3 regions of the Mesorhizobium sp. WSM4849 genome follow, and region 1 is predicted to be linked to each of the others. Evidence: riboswitches for the same ligand, from Rfam matches in the RefSeq annotation. Region 1 holds a riboswitch; each other region holds the start of a gene.
What was found. Region 1 has a riboswitch for cobalamin ahead of AC0L3L_RS05005 (CbtB domain-containing protein). Riboswitches for the same ligand answer to the same signal wherever they lie in the genome.
Positions count from the first base shown of each region.

Region 2: another riboswitch for cobalamin. It lies ahead of AC0L3L_RS08510 (aromatic ring-hydroxylating oxygenase subunit alpha); the one in region 1 lies ahead of AC0L3L_RS05005 (CbtB domain-containing protein).
Region 3: another riboswitch for cobalamin. It lies ahead of metE (5-methyltetrahydropteroyltriglutamate--homocysteine S-methyltransferase); the one in region 1 lies ahead of AC0L3L_RS05005 (CbtB domain-containing protein).

Region 1 is NZ_JBVVPW010000003.1:319,796-325,756, forward strand. It holds gene mgtE (magnesium transporter) at 1-1,192, shown strand, start outside; gene AC0L3L_RS04990 (MerR family transcriptional regulator) at 1,342-1,728, shown strand; gene AC0L3L_RS04995 (methyltransferase family protein) at 1,816-2,322, opposite strand; gene AC0L3L_RS05000 (acetyltransferase domain-containing protein) at 2,319-3,311, opposite strand; cobalamin riboswitch at 3,572-3,782, shown strand; gene AC0L3L_RS05005 (CbtB domain-containing protein) at 3,820-3,999, shown strand; gene AC0L3L_RS05010 (CbtA family protein) at 4,015-4,782, shown strand; gene cobU (bifunctional adenosylcobinamide kinase/adenosylcobinamide-phosphate guanylyltransferase) at 4,805-5,302, shown strand; gene cobO (cob(I)yrinic acid a,c-diamide adenosyltransferase) at 5,304-5,942, shown strand.
Region 2 is NZ_JBVVPW010000006.1:151,680-157,640, reverse strand. It holds gene AC0L3L_RS08515 (FAD-binding oxidoreductase) at 1-960, opposite strand, end outside; gene AC0L3L_RS08510 (aromatic ring-hydroxylating oxygenase subunit alpha) at 984-2,231, opposite strand; cobalamin riboswitch at 2,447-2,647, opposite strand; gene AC0L3L_RS08505 (DUF680 domain-containing protein) at 3,169-3,372, shown strand; gene AC0L3L_RS08500 (DUF680 domain-containing protein) at 3,494-3,718, shown strand; gene AC0L3L_RS08495 (DUF680 domain-containing protein) at 3,807-4,043, shown strand; gene AC0L3L_RS08490 (ABC transporter ATP-binding protein) at 4,129-5,241, opposite strand; gene bglA (beta-galactosidase BglA) at 5,267-5,961, opposite strand, start outside.
Region 3 is NZ_JBVVPW010000025.1:24,802-30,762, reverse strand. It holds gene metK (methionine adenosyltransferase) at 1-434, shown strand, start outside; gene AC0L3L_RS25215 (adenosine kinase) at 544-1,536, shown strand; cobalamin riboswitch at 1,930-2,127, shown strand; gene metE (5-methyltetrahydropteroyltriglutamate--homocysteine S-methyltransferase) at 2,243-4,582, shown strand; gene tdh (L-threonine 3-dehydrogenase) at 5,238-5,961, shown strand, end outside.

The DNA of each region.
Region 1 (5,961 bases):
CGCCGATTTCGACTTTTCCGCGCTGACCGAGGTCGACGAGGCGATCCGCCGCGACATCGTCGACAGTCTGCCCAACGCGCAGATTGCCCAGGGGGTGCAGGATCTCGATTCCGACGACGCGGTCTACATTCTTGAGGATCTCGAAAAGGAAGACCAGGACGAGATCCTGTCGCAACTGCCGTTCACCGAGCGGATCAGGCTGCGCCGCTCGCTCGACTATCCCGAAGAGACCGCCGGCCGCCGCATGCAGACGGAGTTCGTCGCGGTGCCGCCGTTCTGGACGATCGGCCAGACCATCGACTATATGCGCGAGGACAATAACCTTCCCGACCGCTTCAGCCAGATTTTCGTCATCGATCCGAGCTTCAAGCTGCTCGGCGCCATCGATCTCGACCAGATCCTGCGCACTAAGCGCTCGATCAAGGTCGAAGAGGTCATGCATGAGACCAGGCACGCCATTCCGGCCACGATGGACCAGGAAGAGGCAGCGCGCGAATTCGAACAATACGACCTTCTCTCCGCCGCCGTCGTCGACGAGAACGAGCGGCTGGTCGGCGTGCTGACCATCGACGACGTGGTCGACGTCATCCAGCAGGAGGCCGAGGAGGATCTGCTGCGCATGGGCGGTGTCGGCGACGAAGAACTGTCGGACAGCATTCTTTCGACTTCGCGCTCGCGCGTTCCGTGGCTGCTCGTCAATCTCGGTACGGCCTTCATCTCGGCCTCGGTGATCAGTATGTTTGGTGCAACGATCGAGGAAATGGTCGCACTTGCCGCACTGATGCCGATCGTCGCCTCGCTGGGCGGCAACGCCGGTACGCAGACGATGACAGTGACCGTGCGCGCCCTCGCCACACGCGACCTCGATATCTACAATGCCGGTCGCGTCATTCGCCGCGAGGTTGTGGTCGGCCTGCTGAATGGCATGGTCATTGCAACGATCCTCGGGCTGGTCGCCGGCTTCTGGTTTCACAATCCCGATCTCGGTTTCGTCATTGCCGCGGCGATGATCGTCAACATGCTGGCTGCGGCACTCGGTGGCATTCTGCTTCCGCTGTTCCTCGACAGGCTCGGCGCCGATCCGGCGATTTCATCATCAATCTTCACGACGATGATTACCGACGTTATCGGTTTCCTCGCCTTCCTTAGCCTTGCCACCTGGTGGCTGCATCTGGGCGCGGGAGCCGGATAAGGCCCTTCAATTGACTTTTACGTAAGTTGCGTGCGAGGTTTCGATGGAGAGCTACCGGTCGATTCCGGTGCGGGACGAGCCCTTTTGTGAATGAAGGGCATCGCCGCATAATGGGCGATCGCGCCGCTATCCGGGCTTTTGGAGTGACGATGCGGGAATATTATTCGATAACCGAACTGACCCGCGAATTCGATGTTTCGACGCGGACGCTGCGCTTCTACGAGGACGAAGGGCTGGTGCAGCCGGTGCGGCGCGGCCGCACGCGGCTGTTTCGCCCGTCGGACCGGCATCTCATCCGCCAGATCATGCGCGGCAAGAGGCTCGGCTTTTCGATCAACGAAATCCGCGAAATCATCCAGATGTACAAGGAGCCGCCCGGGGAGGTCGGTCAGCTCAACCTGATGATCAAACGCATCGAGGAAAAGCGCGAGGATCTGCGCCAGAAGCGCCGCGACCTCGAAGAGACGCTGGCGGAACTCGATCAGGCCGAGGAATCCTGCGTCGAGCGATTGGTGGAGCTCGGCGTCAACACGTGAGCGGCCTTTTTTGACAATTCTACTCTGGCGGCCAGCTAGTGTGGTTTTCTGCCAGAGCGAATTCTTAAAAAGACCTTGCCGCACGCCTCAAATCCAGCGCCGCACCTTTTTAGCGTAATCCCGGTATTTCTTGCCGAATTTCGCCGTCAGAACTCTTTCCTCGCCCTCGATCGCCATCTTCTGCGTTGCGAAGGCGGCGATGATCGCCAGCGGCAGGAACCATACGATCCCCGAGATAAGGGCGACGCCGATCATCAGCAGCGTGTTGGCCAGATATATCGGGTTGCGGCTGACGGCGAAGGGGCCAGATGTGACCAGGTGATCCGGCACGGCGTTTGGGTGGAGCGTCGTCTTTGCCCGGATCATGGTGCGGATTGCCGTGAACCAGAGTGCGACGACGCCGAACAATGCCACCCAGCCGGCCGCGAACAGGATGTCGCCCAGAAGGCCGCCGATCCATGGCAGCGGATAGAGCAAGCCAAGCGCGATGCTGACGGCGATGGCCGCGACATAGATCAGCGGCGGCCACGGTATAAACCCCGGTTTCGGCTGCCCCGGTTTCTGTTGCCCAGGTTTCTGTTGATGGTCGGTCATTGTGCTCCTCCCTCCATCAAAGTGCTGTCGGCTTTGGCAGTGCAGGCGCCGGCGAGCTCGTCGAGATGTGCCTTCCATTCCGCAGCCTGGTCGTTGCGGTAGAGCTGATCAAGCGTGGCCTCGCCCTCGAGTGTATCGAGCATGCACACACAATAGCTGGAGCAGAACTCCGTGTCGCGCGATTGCTCGCACGAAGTCTGGCATTCTTTCAGGAAGGTGACCTGCCTGGTCTCGACCGGTGCCGGCATGACTTGCGAAAAAAGCCAGATCGAGCCGATCAGCACCGGCTGGTGGATCAGATAGAAGGCGAGGCTGTGCCGGCCGATAAAGACCAGCGGATTTGTCCAGCTGCCGGGCGTCAGGCCTGCCAACCGCGTCAGCAGGCCGGAGGCGGAGGCGAGTTTTGCCGTCGCGATGCCCGCAAGCACAGCGCCGAACCATGGCAACAGCGGGACATAATCGTTGGAGCGCGGGTTGGTTGCCGACAGGCCGACCCACCACAGGGCCGGATGGTCAAAGGTCTCGGACCTGAGGTAGAGCGGCGCGGTTATGACGAAAGCTGCCATAACCAGCGTCAGCAGCGCCGGCAGCCGCAGGAACGCCAGGCCGAGCAGGCTGGCGAGCGCGATCTCATGCAGGATACCGAAAAAGATGAAACTGTCCGGCGTGGCAAGCCTCGTGGCAGCCGATATGGCGAGCGCCGCCCCGGCGACCATGGCGAAGCGTTTCCAGAAGCCGTCCCAGCGGATCAGTTTGCCATGGGCGAGGAACAGGCTGACGCCGACCAGGAACAGAAAGGTCGAAGCGATGCAGCGCGCGTAGAATTTCCACCAGCCGAAGGCGGTCAGGCCGGGATCGGTGTAGCCAAAGAATTCGAGATCCCAGGTGAAATGGTAACTCGCCATGGCAAGCAAAGCGACGCCGCGGGCGACGTCGATGGCGATGATGCGCTTGGATCGGTCCTGAACGGTCGGCGTAGAAATGCTCATGGTCTCGCAATCTGATTCAGCACTGCAAGACGACTATCATGGTTGCCCCAGACAAAAGAAGACAGGGCCAAATCCCGTTGATGCTCAGGGCGTCGGTGAAAGCGCCGTATGCCGCTGACGCACCCATTAGAAGCGATGCGGGCCATATTCCTCGGGCATCAGCACTCCGGCCTCGTGGCGCCGGCCGGCTGGTTCCAGAGACGGCGCATTCGCGCTGGTAGCTGGCGGAATTTGGTTTGCCGGGCACGGCGATTCTGCCTATAGTCGCACCCGTCGTCGGTTCCGTTTGGAACCAAGAGGGAATGCGGTAAGGGCGATTCTTTGCCCAATGCCGTGGCTGCCCCCGCAACTGTGTGCGGTAGTCCTCTCCATATGCCACTGAAGAGTTTCTTTCGGGAAGAGCTTCTTCGGGAAGGTGGGGAAGGGCGCTGATCCGCGAGCCAGGAGACCTGCCGGCGACAGGAGAACTGATTTCTATGCCCTCGGGTGGAGGGCGAAAGGACAAGACATGAATACCGCTTCCGTCTCGCTCGTCGCTTCCGTCTCCTCGCAGTCGCGCTTCGTGCAGCTGGCGCTTGCTGCATTTCTCGGCATTTTCGTCATGGGCTTTGTCGGCTTCTCGCATATCGATGCGGTCCACAATGCCGCCCACGACTATCGCCATTCGATGGCGTTTCCCTGCCACTGACGAGGGGCCGACATCATGACACTGTTTCGCAACGTCGTGTTCATCGCGGCGATCGCAGGGCTTGTGGCTGGCGTCGTTCTCGCCTGCATGCAGGCCTACGCCACCGTGCCGCTCATTCTCAAGGCGGAAGTCTACGAGCAGGCCGGCGGTGGCCACACGCATGACCACGCCGCGGCGCCGGCCGCGAACGCCACGGACGCCAATGCCATGAGTAGCGCCGAACCGGCCGCTCCGGCTGCGGAAGACGAAGGCTGGGCGCCGGCCGACGGTTTCGAGCGCTTCGCCTTCAACGTCGTTGCCAACGTCGTCACCGGCATCGGCTTTGCGCTGATCCTGGTCGCCGCTTCGGAGTTCGCCGGCGGCATCGGCAATTGGCGTCAGGGCCTGTTCTGGGGCCTTGCCGGCTTTGCTGTGTTCACGCTGGCTCCGAACCTTGGCCTGCCTCCCGAACTGCCGGCTATGCCGGCTGCCGATCTCGCCCAGCGCCAGATCTGGTGGACGGCAACTGTGGTAGCGACAGCGGCCGGTCTTGGGCTGCTCGCCTTTCGCAAATCCCTGCCGCTGGCGCTGCTTGCCGTGGCGTGGATCGTGGCGCCGCATATCGTCGGCGCGCCGCAGCCCGACAGTTTTGAATCGCCGATCCCGGAAGCCCTGCACCACCAGTTCGTGGTGGCGGTGACACTGACCAATCTGGTGTTCTGGCTGGTGCTCGGCGCCGTCGTCGGCGTGGTGCGCGGCCGCTTGACCGGCAGCACGACCGGCCTGCGCGACAGCTTTGCCTGATCGCGCTGCTCCCGGCGGCAAGCTGACCCTGGTCATCGGCGGTGCGCGCTCCGGCAAGAGCGCGCATGCCGAAAGACTGGTGACGGCCTGTCCGGCGCCGTGGGCCTATATCGCTACGGCGCAAGCCTATGACGACGAGATGCGCGAGCGTATCGCGCTGCATCGGTCGCGGCGCGGCGAGGGTTGGACGACCATCGACGCGCCACTCGATCTCGTCGGCGCGATTGAGGCGTTGCCTGACGGCCGGCCTGTCCTCGTCGATTGCCTGACGCTGTGGCTGACCAACCATATGCTGGCCGAACGCGACATTGAGGCCGAATGCCGAGGGCTGGCCGATGTGCTGTCGCGGCCGCGCGGGCCATGGTTCGTGGTTTCCAACGAGGTTGGCCAGGGCATCGTGCCCGACAATGCGCTGGCTCGCCGGTTTCGCGATGCCGCCGGCCGGCTCAACCAGCAGGTCGCGGCAGTCGCCGGCACCGTGCTGCTGATGGTGGCGGGATTGCCGCTCGAGGTGAAATGACATGGCTGATAACAAACACATCGAAGACAAGCCGATTAACGACAGGGACGAGGAACGTCACCGCGCCAAGATGGCCAAGCGCAAGGCGGTGCAGGACGCCGAGGTCGCCGGAAAGACGGTCGAGAAGGCGCTGCTGATCGTCAACACCGGGCCCGGCAAAGGCAAGACCACCGCTGCTTTCGGGTTGGCGCTGAGGATGCTCGGCTACGGCAAGCGCGTCGGCGTCGTCCAGTTCATCAAGGGCAAATGGCATACCGGCGAGAAGGATGCCTTTGCCGCTTTCGGCGATCGGGTCGTCTGGCACACGATGGGCGAGGGTTTCACCTGGGAGACGCAGGATCTGAAGCGCGACATCGCCGCCGCCGAGGCTGCCTGGGCCAAGGCGCTCGAGCTGATGGCCGATCCGTCGATCAGCCTTGTGGTGCTCGACGAACTGAACATCGCGCTGCGCTACAATTATCTCGATCTCGACAAAGTGGTGGCGGCGCTGAAAGGGCGGCGCGAAAACCTGCATGTCGTCGTCACCGGCCGCAATGCCAAGCCGGCGCTGGTCGATGCCGCCGATCTGGTCACCGAGATGGGCGTGACCAAACATCACTTTTCCGCCGGCGTGAAGGCGCAGCTAGGGATAGAGTTTTGAACACTCCGAAGGAGGCTTC
Region 2 (5,961 bases), on a different contig from region 1:
GGCTGCGGGAATTCGTACGCCCGAAGCGCGCGCCGTCTGCAGCACGGTCTGGCCGGCAACGCAGTCGGCATCGACATCCGAAAGCGAAAAGCGGATCGGCGTTGCGGCCTCAGTAGGTATCTCGACCCCGCCCTCTGCCGGCCCACCCTCTGCCGGCGAACCGAACGGGGCCGGTATTTCCTCCACCCCTGGGGCCGCAAAGCTTTCCTGATGATAGTTGGCCATGTCGAAGCCGGCCGCCTCCAGCATCTGCCGCACGGCGCGCATGAACGGGTCGGGGCCGCAGCAGAAAATTTCGCGCTCGCGAAAATCGGGCGCCAGCAGCGGCAGCCGTATCGCGTCGATCCGGCCCATATGGCCGAACCAGCCCTCGCGGCTGGACCGCTCCTCGATCATGAAGCCGAGCGTCAGGCCCGGCATGCGGCTGCCGAGCAATTCGAGCTCCTTGCGGAAGATGATCTCCTCGGGCTTTCGCGCGCAGTTGACGAAGCCGACATCTGTCCAGGGCGCGCAATCGTTCAGCCAGCGCAGCATCGACATCATCGGAGTCACGCCGGAGCCGGCCGAAATGAACAGATATCTGGCCGCGGGATGGCTGTGCAGCGAAAAGTTGCCCGACGGCCCATAGGCCTTCACGTGAACACCGGGCTTCAGATTGTCGAACATCCAGCGTGTGCCGAGGCTGCCGGGCTGTGCTTTCACCGTCACCGCGATCGAGAACGGCCGCGACGGCGAGGACGACAGCGTATAGGTCCGCATCAACGGGCCCTCGGTGGTCGGCAGTTCCAGCGTCACGAACTGCCCCGGTCTGTAGCGGAACCAGGTCTGGTTGTCGGAGCGGAAGGTGAAGGTCTTCACGTCAGGCGCCTCGTCACTGACGCCGATGACTTCCAGCACCTGGAGCCTGTCGTTCCAGGGCGCCATCTCGTCGAGATGGCGGTAGAGGCCGAGGTCCGTCATCGTATTCATCCCCTTGGCCTCGCTCAGGCGACGCTGCGCAACGCCGGCCGCCCGCCCTCGGCAAGGCGCGGCCCGATGAAGGAGGCGTACCATTCGACGAACTGGATGACGCCGCCCTCATGCAGTTCCGAATAGGGGCCGGGCTCATAGGCCGGCGACAGGATGCCGAAGGCGTTTTCCTCAACGATGCGGCGGTCCTGGTCGTTGGTCTCGGTCCAGACATGGGTGAGATCGGCGAGGTCGTAGTCGACGCCTTCGACCGCGTCCTTGTGGACAAGCCATTTGGTGGTGACGGCCGTTTCCGTGGCACTGATCGGCAGCACGCGGAAGGTGACCGCATGATCGCCGAGGATATGGTTCCAGGTCGTTGGATAGTGATAGAGCAGCAGCGAGCCGATACCGTCGGTCGAAACGTCGTCGGAGAGGTTCTTCTTCACCGCACGTCTTCCCGTCATCGTGTAGCTAACGGCATCGCGCAGCAGCGGGGCGCGGGTGGCGCGATACTGCCCGGCCGGATCGATGCGGAACTTGCTCGGCAGGCCCGCCGCCTCGCATTTCGCCCAGTGCGCGAGCATCTCCGGATCGCTGTCGGCGCCCTGCACGCCGGTGACGGTCGGCGCTTCCGGGAATGTCTTGCACAGTTCCGGATGGTTGCCGGCGCAATGGTAGCACTCGCGGTTGTTCTCCCAGACGAGCTTCCAGTTGCCCTTCTCGACGATGGTCGATTCGAAGGCGATTTTTGCCTCGCGCAGCCGGTGCGGCAGGAGGTAAGGCTCGATCATGGCGCGCATCGGCGCGAAATCGGCGGGCTCCTTGGCCAGGCAGATGAAGATGTAGCCACTGATGCTTTCGCAAGCCACCGGCTTCAGGCTGAACTGGCTCTTGTCGAAGCCGTCCGCCATCTGCCTCGCGAACAAGAGCCTGCCGTCCAGCTCGTAGGTCCATTGGTGATAGGGGCAGACGAGCTTCGCCGCCGTACCCTTGTCGGCGTTGCAGACGCGGCTGCCGCGATGCCGGCAGGAATTGTGGAAGGCGTTGATCTTGCCTTGCTGGTCGCGGACCAGCACGACCGGATAGTCGCCGATCTGCGCGGTGATGTAGCTGCCCGGCTTCGGCAACTCGCAATCGTGGCCGATGAACAGCCAGTCGCGATACCAGATCAGCTCCATGTCGAGCTTGAAGAAATCGGGATCGGTGTAGAAGGGCTGCTCGAGCGAGTAGCCTTCCCTGCGGCCGTGCAAGAGCCTCAGCATGTCGTTGCGCGCATCCATGTCCTGTCCTCATAGCCGTCGCATCGGCCCGAAATCGGAATCGATTTCGGAAAGCACGATGCGCAATTCAAAGTCTTGGAGCGTACGTTGTGCGTCCAAATGGACGCATGTCGCTCCAAAGACTGAACTGGTGGTGATGGAGGGAGGATCGGCCGCAAGCCGGCGACAGGGCCGGGCATGCACTATCCACCTCTTGACCGCCCACCGCGATCAGTCGAGTCTAGAAATCTCGGGCTGGTTTCCGGGCTCTGGAGTGTCCTTGCGGACCATCGCGACACCTTCCCAGGCTTGGGCCCAGTGGTCTCCCGTTGCGACTTGAACTCCACCACCGTTGCGGGGGCAGCGCCGGGTTCTGACCGGCTTCCCAATTCTCCGCTTCGTCGTCACCAAGCGGCACCTGAGATGGCGTGATCTAATCATGACGGCCGGCTGACTGTCCGCATGAAAGCGACATCGTATCCATGCGGCGCGACACTGCCGGCGAAACCTGTGGGCCGGGATTTGAGGAAGGTGAAATTTGCGCCTGCTGCGAGCGCTGCCGGTTCTGAAAGCGTGCCGGATTGACCATTGCAGGGCGCCGAAATGGTTAACGATTCAACAACAACTCAGCACCGGCTTTTTAAGCCGCTTCTAAAATCGAACCGAACGGTTCGTTTCTGTTGACAATGCGTGCATGACGCTGTGAACGCAGGTCCGGCAATCCGTCAAATGGTCGATTAGCCTCTTTGACTTAAATCTTTGAAAACAAAACAGAAAGCAATGACGAGAGAAGCCTCTGGTACAATTTCAAGGTGTAGATTCTTGGTCCACACGGAACAACTTCGTGATTGGAATCTGCCGGATGGCCTTCCCACATCGGGGCTGTCCGGACGACGCGAATTCCTCCCAAGACACGCCGCTAGACGGACGGAAAACTAAAGATACTGGAGTTCCAAAAATGAAAAAGATTGCTCTTATTGCCGTCGCCGTTCTGGCCATCACCGGCAGCGCCTTTGCTGGCAGCGATCATTATGGGTCCAACGGCGCCAATCAGCCGACCGCCTCGGTCGACAGTTCGTATACGGCTTCCATTCAGAAGTCGGCTCACGCTGAAAAGCCCGTCGACCAGGGCGCCGACCGCAACCTTTTCGGCAACAATTAACAGCTGATCCCAGACCATGATCCCGAAGTGGAAACCGGTTTTCGTAAAAGATCATGGTCAAACAACAAGACAAAGCGGCCAGTCCGCCGCTCGGGATCTGAAAAATTCAGGAGTACTAGAAATGAAGAAGATCATTCTTGCCACCGTCGCCATCCTGGCTGTCTCCGGCAGCGCTTTTGCCGGCAGCGACAACTTTGGATCGAACGGCGCCAACCAGCCGGCCGCTGCGGTCGACAACGGCTCGTACACAGCTTCGATTCAGAATTCGGCTTCGGCGCAGAATCCGGTTCCGGCTGACGAGAAGCCCGTCAATGGCAGCGACCGTAACCTCTTCGGCAACAACTAATGTCGATCCCAACAGCAGCGGCGGCATTGTCTTTCACAAAGACCGCGGCCGCCGCGCTGATGGGATACGAAAATCCAGGATTACTGAAATGAAGAAGATCGTTCTCACCGCTGCGGCACTTTTGATTGCTGCCGGCAGCGCCTATGCCCGCAACGACAACGTTGGCGGAACCGACATCAACAAGCAGGCGACCGTCAACGTCGACAACACGCAGACGTTTTCGGTAAGCAATACCGGCTCGCCGGTTTACAAGCTGCTCAATTCCTCGGGCGACGTACAGAAGTCCGCCCCGCAGGGCAGCGACCGGAACCTGTTCGGCCGCTAACAGCGACCTGAATGCAATGCACAAGAGCGGCGGGCCTTGCCCGCCGCTCTTGTTTTTGCCTTCGCCAAACTGCCTGATCCAGTAGTTAGGCTGCCTTTGCTTCCGCCATGTGGAGTGTGAAGGAATGTCCGTCGACGTCGAAAATATGCAGGTCGCCGGGATCGGCATTCAACCGCAACGCAGCGCCGCGCTTGACTTCGACATTGCCTGGCAGCTTGGTCACCAGCGGCAGGTCGGCGCGGCCGATGTCGACATAGACGAGCTGGACCTCGCCGAGCTGCTCGACATAATCCACCGTTCCCTCGAAAAGATAATCGGCGCCGGTGGCGATCATCAGATCCTCCGGCCGCACGCCGAAGCTGACCGAAGCACCCTTCACTGACGCCGGCGTGGCGATCGGCACCGTCGCCTTGCGCCCGCCGACATGACTGACGATGGTCGGGTCGCCTGATTTGTCGATCGTCGCCGGCAGGATGTTCATGGCCGGCGAGCCGATGAATTGGGCGACGAACAGATTGCCGGGTCTCTTGTAGAGCTCCATCGGCGTGCCGACCTGCTCGATGTGGCCCTCCTTGAGCACGACGATGCGGTCGGCCAGCGTCATCGCCTCGACCTGGTCGTGGGTGACGTAGATCATCGTTGTAGCAGGCATCGACTCCTTGAGCTTGGCGATCTCGATGCGGGTGGCAACCCGCAGTGCCGCGTCGAGGTTCGACAGCGGCTCGTCGAACAGGAAGACCTTAGGGTTGCGCACGATGGCGCGGCCGATGGCGACGCGCTGGCGCTGGCCGCCCGACATCGCCTTCGGCAAGCGGTCGAGATATTTGGTCAGCTGCAGGATTTCCGCCGCCTGGCGCACCCGCTTATCGATCTCGGCCTTGCTCTCCTTGCCGATCTTCATCGAGAACGCCATGTTGTCGTAGACCGTCATGTGCGGATAAAGCGCATAGGACTGGAACACCATGGCGATGCCCCGCTTCGACGGTGGCACGTCGTTGACCACCTCGCCGGCGATCTTGAGCTCCCCGGAGGTGATTTCCTCAAGCCCGGCGATGGACCGCAGCAAGGTCGACTTGCCGCAACCCGAAGGGCCGACGAAGACGATGAACTCACCCGACTTTATGTCGAGGTCGATGCCGTGGAGAATGTTGAGATTGCCGTATGATTTCTTCACTTGCCTTAGCGTGACATCGGCCATGGGTTCCCTCCAGTGAATTGCAAATTCAGTCGATGCGCCCAAACCAGGCGCCGTAGCCGCCGAGGCGGACAGGACCGGCGTCAGTCTGTCCCGAAAACCCGTGCCCCGGCAAGGGCTGCAGCGAGCGTCCGCCGAGATTGACTTCCGCCGGTCGGTTGCCGAGATTGAAGACGCAGACGATCTGCTCGTTGCCCTCGCGGCGCGTGAAGGCGACCGTATCGCCCTCGCTTTCGATGAAGTCGATATCGCCCTTGGCCAGCGCCGGATGCAAACGGCGGAAGCCAAGAAAGCGCCGGTAGTGTTCCAGCAGCGAGCTGTCGTCGCCCTGCTGCACATCGACCGCTTGCGATAGGTGCTTGGCCGGCACCGGCAGCCATGGCTTTGCCTTCGAGAAGCCGCCATTGCTGTCGGCGCCATCCCAGACCATCGGCGTGCGGCAGCCGTCGCGGCCCTTGAATTCCGGCCAGAAGCGGATGCCGTAGGGGTCCTGCAGGTCCTCGAATTGCAATTCCGCTTCGCCAAGACCAAGCTCCTCGCCCTGGTAGATGCAGACCGAGCCGCGCAGCGACATCAGCAGCGCCGAGATCACCTTGAGATAAGCGGTCTGGTCGGCTTCGCCGGCCGCCCAGCGCGAGGCAGTGCGCATCACGTCATGGTTGGAGAACGCCCAGCACGACCAGCCGTCGCTGGCGACCTTGCCGAAGGCTTCCAGCACCGAAC
Region 3 (5,961 bases), on a different contig from region 1:
GCAAGATCATCGTCGATTCCTACGGCGGTATGGGGCGTCACGGCGGCGGTGCCTTTTCGGGCAAGGACCCGTCCAAGGTTGATCGGTCGGCCGCCTATGCGGCGCGGTACGTTGCAAAAAACGTCGTTGCCAGCGGACTGGCGCAGGTGTGCGAGGTTCAGCTTGCTTACGCGATCGGTGTGGCCGCGCCGGTCTCTATCCTCGTCAATACATTCGGAACCGCAAAGATTGATGAAAAAAGGATCGAGCGCGCCGTCCTTGAGCTTTTCGATCTCCGGCCGAAAGGCATCATCAAGGCGCTTGATCTCTTACGGCCGATTTACCGCAAGACCGCGACATACGGACACTTCGGCCGCGAAGAGCCGGAGTTCACCTGGGAAAAGACGGACAGAGCTGACGACCTGTTGCGTGAGGCAGGACCGGCAGCTGCGTGATGCGCCGGTATTGGATGCGTCGGCATAGGGCGATCCATTCCACACTCGCCAAAAACACGCCGGCCCCGGCGTGGCGAGAAGCCGGCTCGGGTTTTTGGCGGAGACACTGATGTCGAAATATGACGTGCTTTGCATCGGCAATGCCATTGTCGACATCATTGCCCAGTGCGACGAGGCATTCCTCGAGACCAACGGCATCATCAAGGGTGCGATGAACCTCATCGACACACAGCGCGCCGAACTGCTCTACAGCCGCATGGGCCCGGCGATCGAAGCCTCCGGCGGCAGCGCCGGCAACACGGCGGCGGGCGTCGCCTCCTTCGGCGGTCGCGCCGCCTTCTTCGGCAAGGTCTCGAACGACCCGCTCGGCGAAATCTATGCCCATGACATCCATGCGCAGGGCGTTGCTTTCGACACCAAGCCGCTCAACGGCGAGCCGCCGACGGCGCGCTCGATGATCTTCGTCACGCCCGATGGCGAGCGCTCGATGAACACCTATCTCGGCGCCTGCATCGAGCTCGGGCCGGAGGACGTCGAAGCAGACAAGGCTTCGGGTGCGGCGGTCACCTATTTCGAAGGCTATCTGTGGGACCCGCCGCGCGCCAAGGAAGCGATCCGGCAGACGGCGAAGCTGGCGCACGCGGCAGGCCGCGAAGTCTCCATGACATTGTCGGATTCGTTCTGCGTCGACCGCTACCGCGACGAATTCCTCGACCTGATGCGTTCGGGCATGGTCGACATCGTCTTTGCCAACAACCACGAGATCAAGTCGCTCTACCAGACATCGTCGTTCGACGAGGCGCTGGCGCAGATCCGCAAGGATTGCAGGGTCGCCGCCGTGACCCGCTCTGAAAAAGGTTCGGTGATCGTGCGCGGCGGCGAAACGGTGGTGATCAAGGCGACCGCCATCAAGGAACTGGTCGACACCACGGGTGCCGGCGATCTCTATGCCGCCGGCTTCCTGCATGGCTACACGCAGGGCCGCGACCTGCAGACCTGCGGCGACCTTGGCTCACTGGCGGCCGGATTGGTGATCCAGCAGATCGGCCCCAGGCCGCGGCAGAATTTGCGCCGCGAGGCCAAGCAGGCGGGGCTGTTGTAGGGCAGCATTTCCGCGAGGTGCTGCCCACCTTGCCGTTGTGCAGGCTGTCCAGACAGGCGCGGGTAAATCGACTGTCGCGTGCCTGCGTGAAGGACGGCGGTTTTTCTCCGAATTTCTGATTGTTGAGGCTTAGGGACGTTGTCGCACTTCGGGCCAGTACTGCCGGCCGATCATGATGGCCAACACGCCCTTTTTGACGAAAGTCGTTTTGAGCCGGGATCGTAGACTGGCAGATTGCCCGAGCGGCCAAGCACAGCCTGCGCAGACCGGCGAGTGGCGCAAATGGCTCAGCTCTACCGCGACCTGCTACTTTGGAAACACGCCGCAGGTGAACGGTTCACATAAACATATAAACATTTCTTTATACCGCATTGACAACAAAGCGGGCTGCTGCGATTGTCTGCGTGTCGTGGTTCTCCGCAAGGCGTTGCCGTAGCGGAGCTAAGAGGGAAGCCGGTGCAATCCGGCGCTGCCCCCGCAACTGTAAGCGGCGAGCCAACCCACCAATGTCACTGGGGCGAACTGCCCCGGGAAGACGGGCAGAGGCTGTGACCCGCGAGCCAGGAGACCTGCCACGGTGAACAACGTCCACGGGCGGGGTGTCTGGTGGCCGCGGCAGCTCGGCGTTCATGCCGGCCTGCTAGCGCCTTCCTTGTCCCCGCCCCAACCATCGGGGTATGGAATGATTGTCTCCCAGCAAGTTCCCATAGCAACGCTTGGCGTGCCGCGTATCGGTCGCCGGCGAGAACTGAAATTCGCGCTCGAAAGCTACTGGTCCGGAAAATCTTCTGCTGCCAACCTTCTGTCGACGGCGAAGGCACTCCGTGCCGCCAGCTGGAGCGAGCAGCACGACCGCGGCGTGTCGAAAATCCCGTCGAACGATTTCTCACTGTATGACCATGTGCTCGACACCGCAGCAATGGTCGGCGCCGTGCCAGCTCGTTACGGCTGGACGGGCGGGGAGGTCCCACTCGACATCTATTTCGCGATGGCGCGCGGGACGCAAGGCGATGCCGCGGGTTGCGGACGCGCCAGTCACGGGCATGCAGGGCAGCGCGTAACCGCGATGGAAATGACCAAATGGTTCGACACGAACTACCACTACATCGTGCCGGAGCTGGGCGACGATCAGACATTCGCCCTCTCGTCGACGAAACCAGTCGATCACTTTCTGGAGGCAAAAGAGCTCGGCATCCATACACGCCCGGTCATCCTTGGACCGGTGACCTTCCTCAAGCTGGCAAAGTCTCCCGACCAGGGCTTCAATCCCATAGCGCTCCTACCGCGCCTGCTGCCCGTCTACGAGCAACTCCTGCGGAGGCTGGAGCTCTCGGGGGCCGACTGGGTGCAGATTGATGAGCCGGCGCTTGTGCTCGACCTTAACCCGAACGAACGAGCTGCCTTCGAATTCACATACGGCCAGCTGTCGAAAGCCGCGCCCAAGTTGAAAATTATGCTGGCGACCTATTTCGGGCCGCTGGGAGACAATCTGGAGACCGCGCTTTCGCTGCGCCTGGCGGGCCTACATCTCGACCTCGTGCGCGCTCCCGAGCAGTTGGAGACGGTTGGTCGGCTCGCACCGAAGGATCTGGTGCTCTCACTTGGCTTGATCGACGGCCGCAACGTCTGGCGCGCGAACCTGGCTGCCATTCTCGACCGCATCAAGCCGATCGTTGCCGGCTGGCCGCTGGATCGCGTCGAGATTGCGCCTTCCTGCTCGATGCTTCATGTGCCGATGGACCTGCGGATGGAGACCGCGCTCGATGTGGACGTCGGTTCGTGGCTGGCATTCGCCGCCCAGAAGAGTGAAGAGCTGCTTGTGCTGGCCCGAGCCTTATCCGAAGGCAGGGAGGCCGTAGCAGGCGCACTGAAAGCTTCTGCCGAGGCGGCCGCGGCGCGCGCAATGTCTGGAAAGGTCCATGATCCGCTCGTCCATGGGCGGGTTATCAGCATTGACGGCGCCATGAAGCAACGAAAGCGCGCATTTGCCAAGCGCTCCAGAGTCCAGGCTGACACGCTCGGCCTGCCGCCGTTCCCGACGACGACGATCGGGTCCTTCCCGCAGACGCCCGATGTGCGCAGGGCGCGCTCCGCTCATGCGAAGGGCCGGCTGAGCTATGTCGATTACCAGGCCTTCCTGAAGAAGGAGACCGAGGCGGCGGTCCGCTGGCAGGAGGAGATCGGGCTGGACGTGCTGGTACATGGCGAGTTCGAACGAAACGACATGGTGCAGCATTTCGGCGAGCAGCTGTCCGGCCTCGCCTTCACCCAGCATGGCTGGGTGCAAAGTTACGGCTCCCGGCTGGTGCGCCCTCCAATCATCTTCGGCGACGTATCGCGGCCCAATCCGATGACGGTTCTCTGGTGGCAATTTGCCCAGTCGCTGACGAAAAAGCCGGTGAAGGGCATGCTCACAGGCCCAGTGACGATTCTTAACTGGTCTTTTGTTCGCGACGACGTACCCCGCGCCGAGGCCTGCCGCCAGATCGCACTCGCCATTCGCGATGAAGTGGCCGACCTTGAAAGAGCTGGCGCAAGGGTGATCCAGATCGATGAGGCCGCGTTTCGCGAAGGCTTGCCCCTGCGGAAGTCCGATTGGAAACATTATCTCGGCTGGGCAGTCGAATGCTTCCGTCTCGCTTCAACGGGTGTAGAGGACGCGACCCAAATTCACACCCACATGTGCTATTCGGAGTTCAATGAGATCATCGACTCGATCGCTGAACTGGACGCGGACGTCATTTCGATCGAGACGTCGCGCTCCAAAATGGAACTGCTAGACGCCTTCACCAAGTCCAAATATCCGAACGAAATCGGTCCTGGCGTCTACGACATTCACTCACCACGTGTCCCGGAGATCGGCGAGATATTGCATCTCGCCCAACTTGCCTGCGAGCGACTGTCCGACGGCCAATTGTGGGTGAATCCGGACTGTGGCCTCAAAACAAGGAAATGGGAGGAGGTCCGCCCTGCCCTCATCAACATGGTCGCTGCAGCACGCGCGCTGCGGGAGAAAGTGCAGGCGCAGGCCGCTGGGCCACTGTGACCGGCAAACATGTGAACAGCGGGCTTCGCGGATTGAATTCAAAGCAGAAAGGACGGGATCGAAAAGTCGCGCACCGGTAGACGCGTGCGAGGCTCCACCCTTGTCGTCCAGCCGAAGGTCCGCTCGACGGCTCAGCGGCGGGGCAGGATTTGGTAGCACTTCTGGAAGGACGGATGACTTCGACCACGAGATGGAGGAAGGCGGCTTGTCCGTGAGCTTCAGCCTCTCATAACGCCAGCGGTCAACAGACACGAGGGGCCAAAGCTGGCGGTCTCGCCTGAGCACCGGCATCATCGAGATATCGGCGGCGAAATCGCCCATCAAGAGCATCGGTTTCGAGGGAATGCGTCGCATGTGGCGGACATCGACAAAATAGCCATACCGCCCAGCCGCAAGCTGCGACCATTCCTCATCGCTCGAATTGAAGCTTGGCTGCATCTGGCATGGCGTTTGCTCCGCTTCTGCTGAGGTTCGCTGGAACGGAGCTTTTCCAAGGGCATGGATCGCGGTGGAATGTTGCTTCGACACAAAGGCGCCGCCAACATTACGATCGGTCCAAGGATCTCAGGTGCGCTCTCCGAGCGTACCTTTTTCGTCGTGCAGGCTACCCGAGCAGTGGCGAGGAGCGGAATCAACCAAGTGTAAGGAGCACCAGATGTCGAACATGATGAAGGCGCTGGTGAAGGCTAAGGCCGAACCGGGCATCTGGATGGAAGAGGTGCCGGTGCCGGAAATCGGCCCCAACGACGTTCTGATCAAAGTGAAGAAGACGGCGATCTGCGGTACCGACGTCCATATCTACAATTGGGACCAGTGGGCGCAGAAGACCGTGCCGGTGCCGATGGTGACCGGCCACGAATTCGTCGGCACTGTCGCCGATTTCGGTGCGGCGGTCACCGAATACAAGATCGGCCAGCGTGTGTCGGGCGAAGGCCACATCGTCTGCGGCCACTGCCGCAACTGCCGGGCGGGCAGGGGACATCTGTGCCGCAACACGCTGGGCGTCGGCGTCAACCGGCCGGGTGCCTTCGGCGAATATCTGGCGATCCCGCAGCACAACGTCGTGCCGATCCCTGATGACGTGCCCGACGAGATCGCAGCAATCTTCGATCCGCTGGGCAATGCGGTTCACACCGCATTGTCCTTTGATCTGGTCGGCGAGGACGTGCTGGTCACCGGCGCCGGGCCGATCGGCATCATGGCTGCGCTCGTCGCCCAATGCGTCGGCGCGCGAAAAGTGGTCATCACCGACATCAACCCGGTGCGGCTGGCGCTGGCGAAAAAACTCGGCGTCCAGCATGTGGTCGACGCGTCGAAGGAAAAGCTGCGCGATATCATGCCGGCGCTCGGCATGACCGAAGGTTTTGACGTCGGCCTCG